2 regions of the Olleya sp. ITB9 genome follow, and region 1 is predicted to be linked to the other one. Evidence: riboswitches for the same ligand, from Rfam matches in the RefSeq annotation. Region 1 holds a riboswitch; the other holds the start of a gene.

Region 1 (4,444 bases):
CTAAGAAATACAAGTCTAAAAAACAGACTGTTAATGCCTTTATAAACAAAAATAAAGCGTCTAATCTATCTTTGTTTTTTGTTGCTCTAGAAAAGTTTCCTTTCTATAATACAGTCATAAACTATTTAGAGAATCATAATAAAAATTATAAAAACCTTAATAATGATGAAAAATTAGAAGCTTTTATTGCTGCTATTTTACATGATGATAAATTATCTTTTAGTCAATACCCTAAAGGTTTATTACCATTTCATAAATATAAGAATCATTTAGCCAGTGCTTTTGAAGAGCATTTGTTTGAAGCTGCGTTATATGCTTCAACAAACGGTCAAGCTAAACTACATTTCACTATCTCAGATAAACATAAAGATAAATTTACTAACGAGTTTACACGTATTCAGAATATAGTAGAACAAAAGACAAACACTAAATTTGAAATTTCATTTTCTTACCAAAAAGGTGCTACAGATACTGTAGCGGTATCTACTAAAAATGAAATTGTTAGAGAAGAAAATGGAGACTTGTATTTTAGACCTTCAGGTCATGGTGCTTTAATTGAAAATTTAAACGATTTAGATGCAGACATTATTTTTATTAAAAACATAGATAATGTCGTTGTTAATAAGTATCAAGTCGAAGTCGCTAAACATAAAAAAATGCTAGCTGGTTTATTAATTGAAGTTAAAGATCAGGCTTTTAAATATGCTAGAGATTTAGATGAAAAAGAATTAAAGAGTACAGATATTATTGATATAGCAGAGTTTTTAATATCTAAATTGAATGTGGTTATATCTCCTGAATTTGAAAAATATTCTAAACAATATCAAATAGAATATTTAAAAAATAAAATTGATAGGCCAATACGCGTTTGTGGTATGGTTAAAAATGAAGGGGAACCAGGAGGAGGCCCTTTTTGGGTGAAAGATGAAGGCGCAAATATTTCACTACAAATTGTAGAGTCTGCACAAATTGATAAAAAAGTAAAGTCACAAAAAAACATTGTCAAAAACGCGACACATTTTAATCCTGTGGATTTAGTTTGTAGTACAAAAAATTATAAAGGAGAATCTTACGATTTACATAAGTATGTAGATCATAAAACAGCATTTATAACCAATAAAACCAAATCGGGTCAAGAGATAAAAGCACTTGAGTTACCAGGTTTATGGAATGGTAGTATGGCTAACTGGAATACTATTTTTGTTGAAGTCCCTTTAGTAACTTTTAATCCTGTAAAAACGGTTAATGATTTATTAAAACCAACACACCAGGTTTCATAAATGTTTGATATAAAAGCTTTAGAAAACGAATGTAATTTAAAAGCCATTAGAAGCTCTGGTAGTGGTGGGCAACATGTTAACAAAGTTGCTACTAAAATTGAATTAAGTTTTTCTGTTATTGATTCTTTAGTTTTAAATGAAAATCAAAAAAGCATAATTTTAGATAAGCTATCAAACAGATTAACTAAAGATCAAGTTTTACTATTACAATGTGGAGAAACTAGAAGTCAATTAAAAAATAAAGGAATTGTTTTAAAACGTTTAGTGCAAATGCTCAAGGAGGCTTTAAAGCCCAGAAAAATCCGTAAATCTACTAAAGTTCCTAAAGCTGTTATTAAAAGACGCTTGAAAAGTAAAAAAATCAATGCTCAGCGAAAAGCAAACAGGAGAAAACCTGAGCTTGATTGATCTTATAATCTAATGTTTGTAGTTTAAATTGATTATTGGTTTTCTTTTAAAGTAAAAAAATAAATCAATTTCATATTTCATAAATCAAAATTCTAATCTACCTTTGCATCGTTCTCAAAAAAGGGGTGCCTATATCGGCTGAGATCATACCCATTGAACCTAGAACAGGTAATGCTGTTTAGGAATTTTAAGCACATTTATTGTGTTAACGTGTAATGTCTTTTTGAAAAAGTATATACACCATTTTTTAATAATTATTAAAGAATAATTACCTCTTTTTATTCGGTTAACGATGTAATCGTAATGAAAAATTTATTTCTTTTTTTAACATTTTTAATGTTATCAATTTGTGCTAGTGCACAACAACAGTCAACCCAATTGGATACGACTAAAGTGACTAAACTTGATGAGGTTCTTATACAATCTATTCGTGTAAAAGATGATGCTCCAATTACCCATTCTAATGTAACAAAAGCAAATCTCGAATCTCGTAATTTAGGACAAGACATTCCTATTTTATTAAATTACTTGCCATCTGTAGTTACAACTAGTGATGCTGGAGCAGGAGTCGGATATACAGGTATTCGTGTTCGTGGTGTTAGTGCTCAGTCAACTAACATAACCATTAATGGTATTCCTTATAATGATTCTGAAAGTTTAGGTACCTTTTGGGTAAATTTAGGAGATTTTACATCTTCTGTAGAAAGTCTTCAGTTGCAACGTGGTGTAGGAACATCAACTAATGGTTCTGGTGCTTTTGGAGCAAGTATTAATGTGTTATCTGATGCTGTGTCCAAAAAGGCTAGCGGTGAAGTCTCTAATAGTTTTGGGAGCTATAATACACGTAAACATACTGTAAAATATAGTACAGGTTTATTAAATAATCAAATTGAAATATCAGGACGATTATCTCAAATTAATTCTGATGGATATATAGATAGAGCTACTTCTGACCTAAAGTCTTATTTTTTACAAGGTGCATATATCGATGATAATACTTTAATAAAAGCCATTACTTTTGGAGGTAAAGAGGTTACTTATCAATCTTGGAATGGGTTTGATCCAGATTATGTCAGTGCTTTAGGTGCTAATCCTAATATTGAAGAAAATCGAACATTTAACGTGTCAGGAGCTTATTTTGATCAAGACGGTAATCTGCAGTTTTATGATAATGAAGTTGATAATTACCAACAAGATCATTATCAATTACATTGGAATCAAAAAATTAATAACTATTGGTCAACTAATTTAGGGTTAAACTATACAAAAGGTTCTGGTTATTTTGAACAATATAAAGAAGATGAAGATTTTGAAACTTATGGTTTTGATGAATTGGTTATTGGAGGTGAGACTATCGATCAAACAGATGTTATTAGAAGACGTTGGTTAGATAATGATTTTTATGTTTTAAATGCTAACGTAAACTATACAGACGATAAATTAAATTTAAGTTCTGGTTTATTTTATAGTTCTTACCATGGAGATCATTTTGGAGAAGTTATATGGTCTCAATATGCTAGTAATAGTCAAATAAGAGATCATTATTATGATAGTGATGGTGATAAATATGACTTTAGCACATTTGCAAAAGCTAATTATCAACTTAATTCAAAATTAAGTCTGTTTGCAGATTTACAATTTAGAAGTGTTAATTATGATACAAGTGGAATTAATTCTGATTTAGAATTATTTGTAATAGATAAAACGTACAATTTTTTTAATCCAAAAGCAGGAGTATCTTATAATTTAAATAACAATAATAATTTTTACTTGTCTTATGCAAGAGCTAACAGAGAAGCAAGTAGAAGTGATTTTGAAAGTAACCCTAACATAAAACCAGAACAGTTAAATGACTTTGAATTAGGTTGGAGATATAAAAATCAAAATTTAGTTTTTAATGCTAATGCCTACTATATGTTATACAATGAGCAGTTAGTTTTAACAGGAACGCTTGATGATGTAGGAGCTCCAATTAGAGAGAATTCAGGAAAAAGCTCTCGTCTTGGTTTAGAGTTAGAAGCAGTTGTAAAAGTAAATGATCAATTTTCAATACAACCAAATGTCACATTAAGTTCTAATAAAAATGACGAAACTATAATTTCTAAAGATGGCAGTTTAGTAAATTTAGGTAAAACTAACATATCATTTTCACCAGATATAGTAGCGTCAAATGCTATAGTGTTTAAGCCAATAAATGCGCTTCAGCTGTCGTTTTTAAGTAAGTATATTGGAGAGCAATATATGAGTAATACAGACTCTCAAGCATCAAAATTAGATAGTTATTTTGTAAACGATTTTAATGTTTCTTATGAAATTAAGACAAACAAAATTTTCAAATCAATTCTATTATCAGGATTGATTAATAACGTGTTTGGAGAAGAATATATTTCAAATGGATATTATTACACATATGATGATACTTGGTCTGATCCAAATACAACAACTACAATTGAAGGTACAGGATACTACCCACAAGCAACTACTAACTTTTTAGTAGGAGCAACATTAAAATTTTAATCAACAATTTTTTAAGTAAACCACCAAAAGCATCTCTAATTTAGAGGTGCTTTTTTAGTTATTGTAAACTCTAATAACGTTTCCATTAGCTTCAACAAAATAAGGTTTTAAACTAAATTGTACATCAGTTCCATCAAAAGGTACTCCACCACCAGCAATACTATAGCTATTGGCATCATCACAACCGCATGTGGCTATGCCTCCTTCAATAGTTAATACAGAACAGTTAGTAGGTACAT
Region 2 (4,444 bases), on a different contig from region 1:
TCTCCAAAATAAATAGTTTCAAGGTACTTAGCCCCTTTTCTACCAGCGATATCACGTAGACCAACTTTTGGCCATAAGCATATTAAAGAGTTATCATCTTCTGAAAAACTCGAGGTATTTACGTCTAAATCATTACCACTTGTTGCATCACTACTAGTCTCTGTCTCTGTGGACGTGGTAGATGATGTTTTGTCTTTACAACTAACAATTAAAGCTAGTAATAAGACCATTAAGTAATACTTTTTTAATGCGGTTTTTTTCATTGTAATTGATTTAATATTGATTTTAGTAGGGATAAATATAGTTTAAATAGGATGGATTCAAAACGTTTTAATAGTGTTTTGTAAAAAAATAAGTACATTAATAAAAATTACAGCTATTAGTAATTTTATATGCAATAATTGTAAAGATTTTAAACGAATGATATAATATCTCGATACAATGTTAAATCAGAATACTTAACAAAGACTATACTTACAAGGTTTAAATGTAGTATACAAAAGCTTCAACAAAAGGGACTTTTAATTTGATATAGACTTGGTGCAACAAGTAGCTGTGTTACATTTACAGTAGTTACGGTTGTACAAATGCAATCCAATTAACGCTATTGCAGGAATATAGATGCTGGCTTCTGGTAAAGGTAACAGTGCTACTTTTTCATTTATAATAACAAAGGCTAAAGCACACCAACTTAACCACAAAGCATTTTTAATCCATTTTAAAGATGTTGCTGTTGTAGACCAATAGATAGCAAGACAGGATATTACTAAAAACAGATAGTCTATACTTTTCCACCATACTGGTGTAGCCTCGCAGCATGTTACTGTACAGGATTGCGCTATAAATAGTAATGGCGTTGCTAGGCAATGTATTAAACATAAGGTGCTAGCATAGGTTCCTAATAAATCTGATTTCTGTTTTAATACTATCATTTATAATCTTGTTAATACAACTAAGTTGCAAATGTAAAACTATTATTTGTTAATGCAACAACGTTGCAGTATATTTGTGTTATGGGAGTGATAAGAAAGACAAAAACGGTAGAAGTTTTATTAAATGAGTTTAATAAAAGAGCTGTAGCTATTTCTGCTAAAAACTTAATTAAGCAATTTCAAACGTCATTTAATAAAACCACTATTTATCGTGTATTAGATAAATTGGAAGAGGATGGTGTATTACATTCGTTTTTAGGTAAAGACGGATTAAAATGGTATGCTAAATGTAAAGGATGTTCGGCATCAGAACATAACGATTTACATCCTCATTTTCAGTGCCTAAATTGCGGAAAAGTAGACTGCTTGTCTGAAAGTGTTAAGCTTCCAGAAATACCTAATCGTAAAATTAAAGTGTCACAATTACTAATTCAAGGGACTTGTGATACTTGCTATCTTTAATAATATAATCTAAAATCAAGCAGTTTACAGGCTTTATAGTGTTTTTGATGTAGCTCCTCCACTACTGCAAACATATCATCATCGTCTTTAAACAGGTTAAAAAAAGCCATATCTAATGTATAGCTACTAATATTAGGCTGTGCACAACCATAACCAGATAGTCCTTTTGCACCAGTAATATCTAAAAAGTATTGGGCTTCTTCAGCATCTAAATCAAGGACTTTTACATTAGAAAAATGTAGAATCTTACCTTCTAAGCGTCCTTCAAAAAGTTCAGCTATTTCTTGCAAATTATAATAGTAATCATTCAAACAAATACTATTGGCTTCACCTTCAATAACCAAGTAAATAACTTCGTAGTTTTTAAAATTATGATCATCTAAAACTAATGTACCTAAGCTAGACTCTAATCCTTCTATGCTATCACATGTATTATAAATACTAGCAACACCATATTGTAATGTTAATTGGTCTAGTTGTTTTTGTACTTCAGTAACTGCCTCTACATCTACATCGTCTACTGCTTCCAAACAATAAATAAAATAATCGGTGTCTAATAATGGGACTTGTGGTAATTGGTCTTGAGGTTTTAACAAATCTTAGTATTTATGCTTAGTAATTCAAATACAAAAATAATGCAATTTTGATAATGTATTAGGGGCTTTAATTAGAAACATCAAATGCTATAATTTACAAGCGTTTAGTATAGAAAGAATTAAAAAAACATTTAAAATTTATTCTATTTAGAAGTATTTACAAATTCAATTCATTAAATTTGTTACAGTAAACTTTAGGAGTAGCTATTAAATTAGTTTGAGAAAAATCCTTAGAACCTGATTTGGTTAATACCAACGTAGGGAAAAGTTAACAGTTTTTAAAACTGTACACTTCCTCTATTTGTGATTCTCACATAGTACTACCCTTTTTTAGTTTACATCATTAATACACAATATTGAAGCTGGTTAGGCTTCAAAAACAGGAATTAATATGATAGACATAAAAGTAAATAACACATCCTACCAATTTGAGTCTCAAATTACATTAGACCAAATAATTAAGCAATTAGAGATTTCGGTTAACGGTATTGCTGTTGCTGTCAATCAAAACATTATTACTAAATCAGATTGGTCTGCAACTACTCCTAATAACGGAGATTCAATACTAATTATCAAAGCGACTCAAGGCGGATAATGCTATTTATGACTGACTTCAATACTATTAAACACCACAAATAATCAACCCTTAAACAATGAAAAACAAAGATACTGCACCTAAACAAGGCGGAATTACAAGACAGCCATTTCCTAATTCTAAAAAGATTTATGTTAATGGTAAAATTCACCCTCAAATTAAAGTCGCTATGCGCGAAATTGAGTTAAGTGATACCGTGGATTCCATGACTAAAAAGAAAACACCTAACCAACCTGTAACGGTTTATGATACCTCAGGGCCTTATACAGATCCTGACAAACAAATAGACATCCATAGTGGTATAGAGCGTATTCGTGAACAATGGATCATGGATCGTGATAATGTAGAGCAGTTAGACAACTACTCGTCTACCTATTGTAATGAGCGTTTAAACGATAAAAGCTTAGATCATATGCGTTTTAAGCTATTAAAAAAGCCTTTACGTGCTAAAAAAGGTCAAAACGTAACCCAATTACATTATGCCAAACAAGGAATAATCACTCCGGAAATGGAATACATTGCCATACGTGAAAACCAGCGTATTGATGAAATGACCCAAATTAGAAAACAACATAAAGGCGAACACTTTGGGGCTTCAATACCTGATAAAATTACACCAGAGTTTGTACGTTCAGAAGTCGCTAGAGGTCGTGCGGTAATCCCATCTAATATCAATCATCCGGAAGCTGAACCTATGATTTTAGGACGTAACTTTCTAGTTAAAATTAATGCTAATATTGGTAATTCTGCGGTAACATCATCTATTGAAGAGGAAGTAGAAAAAGCAGTTTGGGCTTGTCGTTGGGGAGCAGATAATATCATGGACTTATCCACAGGAGAAAATATCCATGAAACCCGAGAGTGGATCATACGTAACTCACCTGTCCCTGTTGGTACAGTGCCTATTTATCAAGCTCTAGAGAAAGTAAATGGTGTGGCTGAAGACTTAACATGGGAGATTTTTAAAGACACCTTAATTGAGCAAGCGGAACAAGGTGTGGATTATTTTACCATTCATGCTGGTGTTTTATTGCGCTACGTTCCAATGACCGCAAAACGAGTTACTGGTATTGTATCTCGTGGTGGTTCTATCATGGCTAAATGGTGTTTAGCGCATCATAAAGAAAGTTTTTTATACACTCACTTTGAAGACATTTGTGAGATTTTAAAACAATATGATGTTGCCTTTTCTTTGGGCGACGGATTAAGACCAGGATCTGTTGCGGATGCTAATGACGAAGCTCAGTTTGCAGAATTAGAAACATTAGGAGAACTAACCAAGATAGCTAGAAAACACGAAGTACAATGCTTTATTGAAGGGCCTGGACACGTACCAATGCACATGATTAAAGAAAACATGGAAAAGCAAATTGACGTTTGTGACGAGGCTCCTTTTTATACCTTAGGACCTCTAACAACAGATATCGCACCTGGTTACGACCATATTACTTCTGGTATTGGAGCAGCAATGATTGGTTGGTACGGTTGTGCTATGTTGTGCTACGTAACGCCTAAAGAGCATCTAGGTTTACCTAATAAAGAAGATGTACGTGTTGGTGTGGTAACCTATAAATTAGCTGCTCATGCTGCCGATTTAGCAAAAGGACATCCAGGATCTCAACATCGTGATAACGCTTTAAGTATGGCTAGATTTGAGTTTAGATGGGAAGACCAGTTTAATCTAGGACTAGATCCTGAACGTGCTAGAGAGTATCATGACGAAACCTTACCTGCAGCTGGTGCCAAAATAGCCCACTTCTGCTCTATGTGTGGTCCTAAATTCTGTTCTATGAAAATCTCTCAAGAAGTCAGAGATTTTGCTAAAGAAAATGATATTGTAGATAATGAAGTCATCCAAA

Evidence for each region. A riboswitch is a leader RNA that binds a small molecule or an ion and turns the genes downstream of it on or off. The one in region 1 is predicted to bind thiamine pyrophosphate.
Region 2: it holds a riboswitch for thiamine pyrophosphate, as region 1 does, so the genes downstream of both, thiS (sulfur carrier protein ThiS) here and ITB9_RS09985 (TonB-dependent receptor domain-containing protein) in region 1, are expected to answer to the same signal.

The regions. Positions count from the first base shown of each region.
Region 1 covers NZ_BCBW01000034.1:97,676-102,119, reverse strand. The annotation lists gene ITB9_RS09995 (DUF4301 family protein) at 1-1,280, shown strand, start outside; gene arfB (alternative ribosome rescue aminoacyl-tRNA hydrolase ArfB) at 1,281-1,688, shown strand; TPP riboswitch at 1,800-1,890, shown strand; gene ITB9_RS09985 (TonB-dependent receptor domain-containing protein) at 1,992-4,205, shown strand; gene ITB9_RS09980 (hypothetical protein) at 4,260-4,444, opposite strand, start outside.
Region 2 covers NZ_BCBW01000014.1:61,366-65,809, forward strand. The annotation lists gene ITB9_RS02990 (SH3 domain-containing protein) at 1-263, opposite strand, end outside; gene ITB9_RS15290 (MerC domain-containing protein) at 522-932, opposite strand; gene ITB9_RS02995 (Fur family transcriptional regulator) at 1,014-1,394, shown strand; gene ITB9_RS03000 (DUF6642 family protein) at 1,391-1,990, opposite strand; TPP riboswitch at 2,177-2,271, shown strand; gene thiS (sulfur carrier protein ThiS) at 2,382-2,585, shown strand; gene thiC (phosphomethylpyrimidine synthase ThiC) at 2,644-4,444, shown strand, end outside.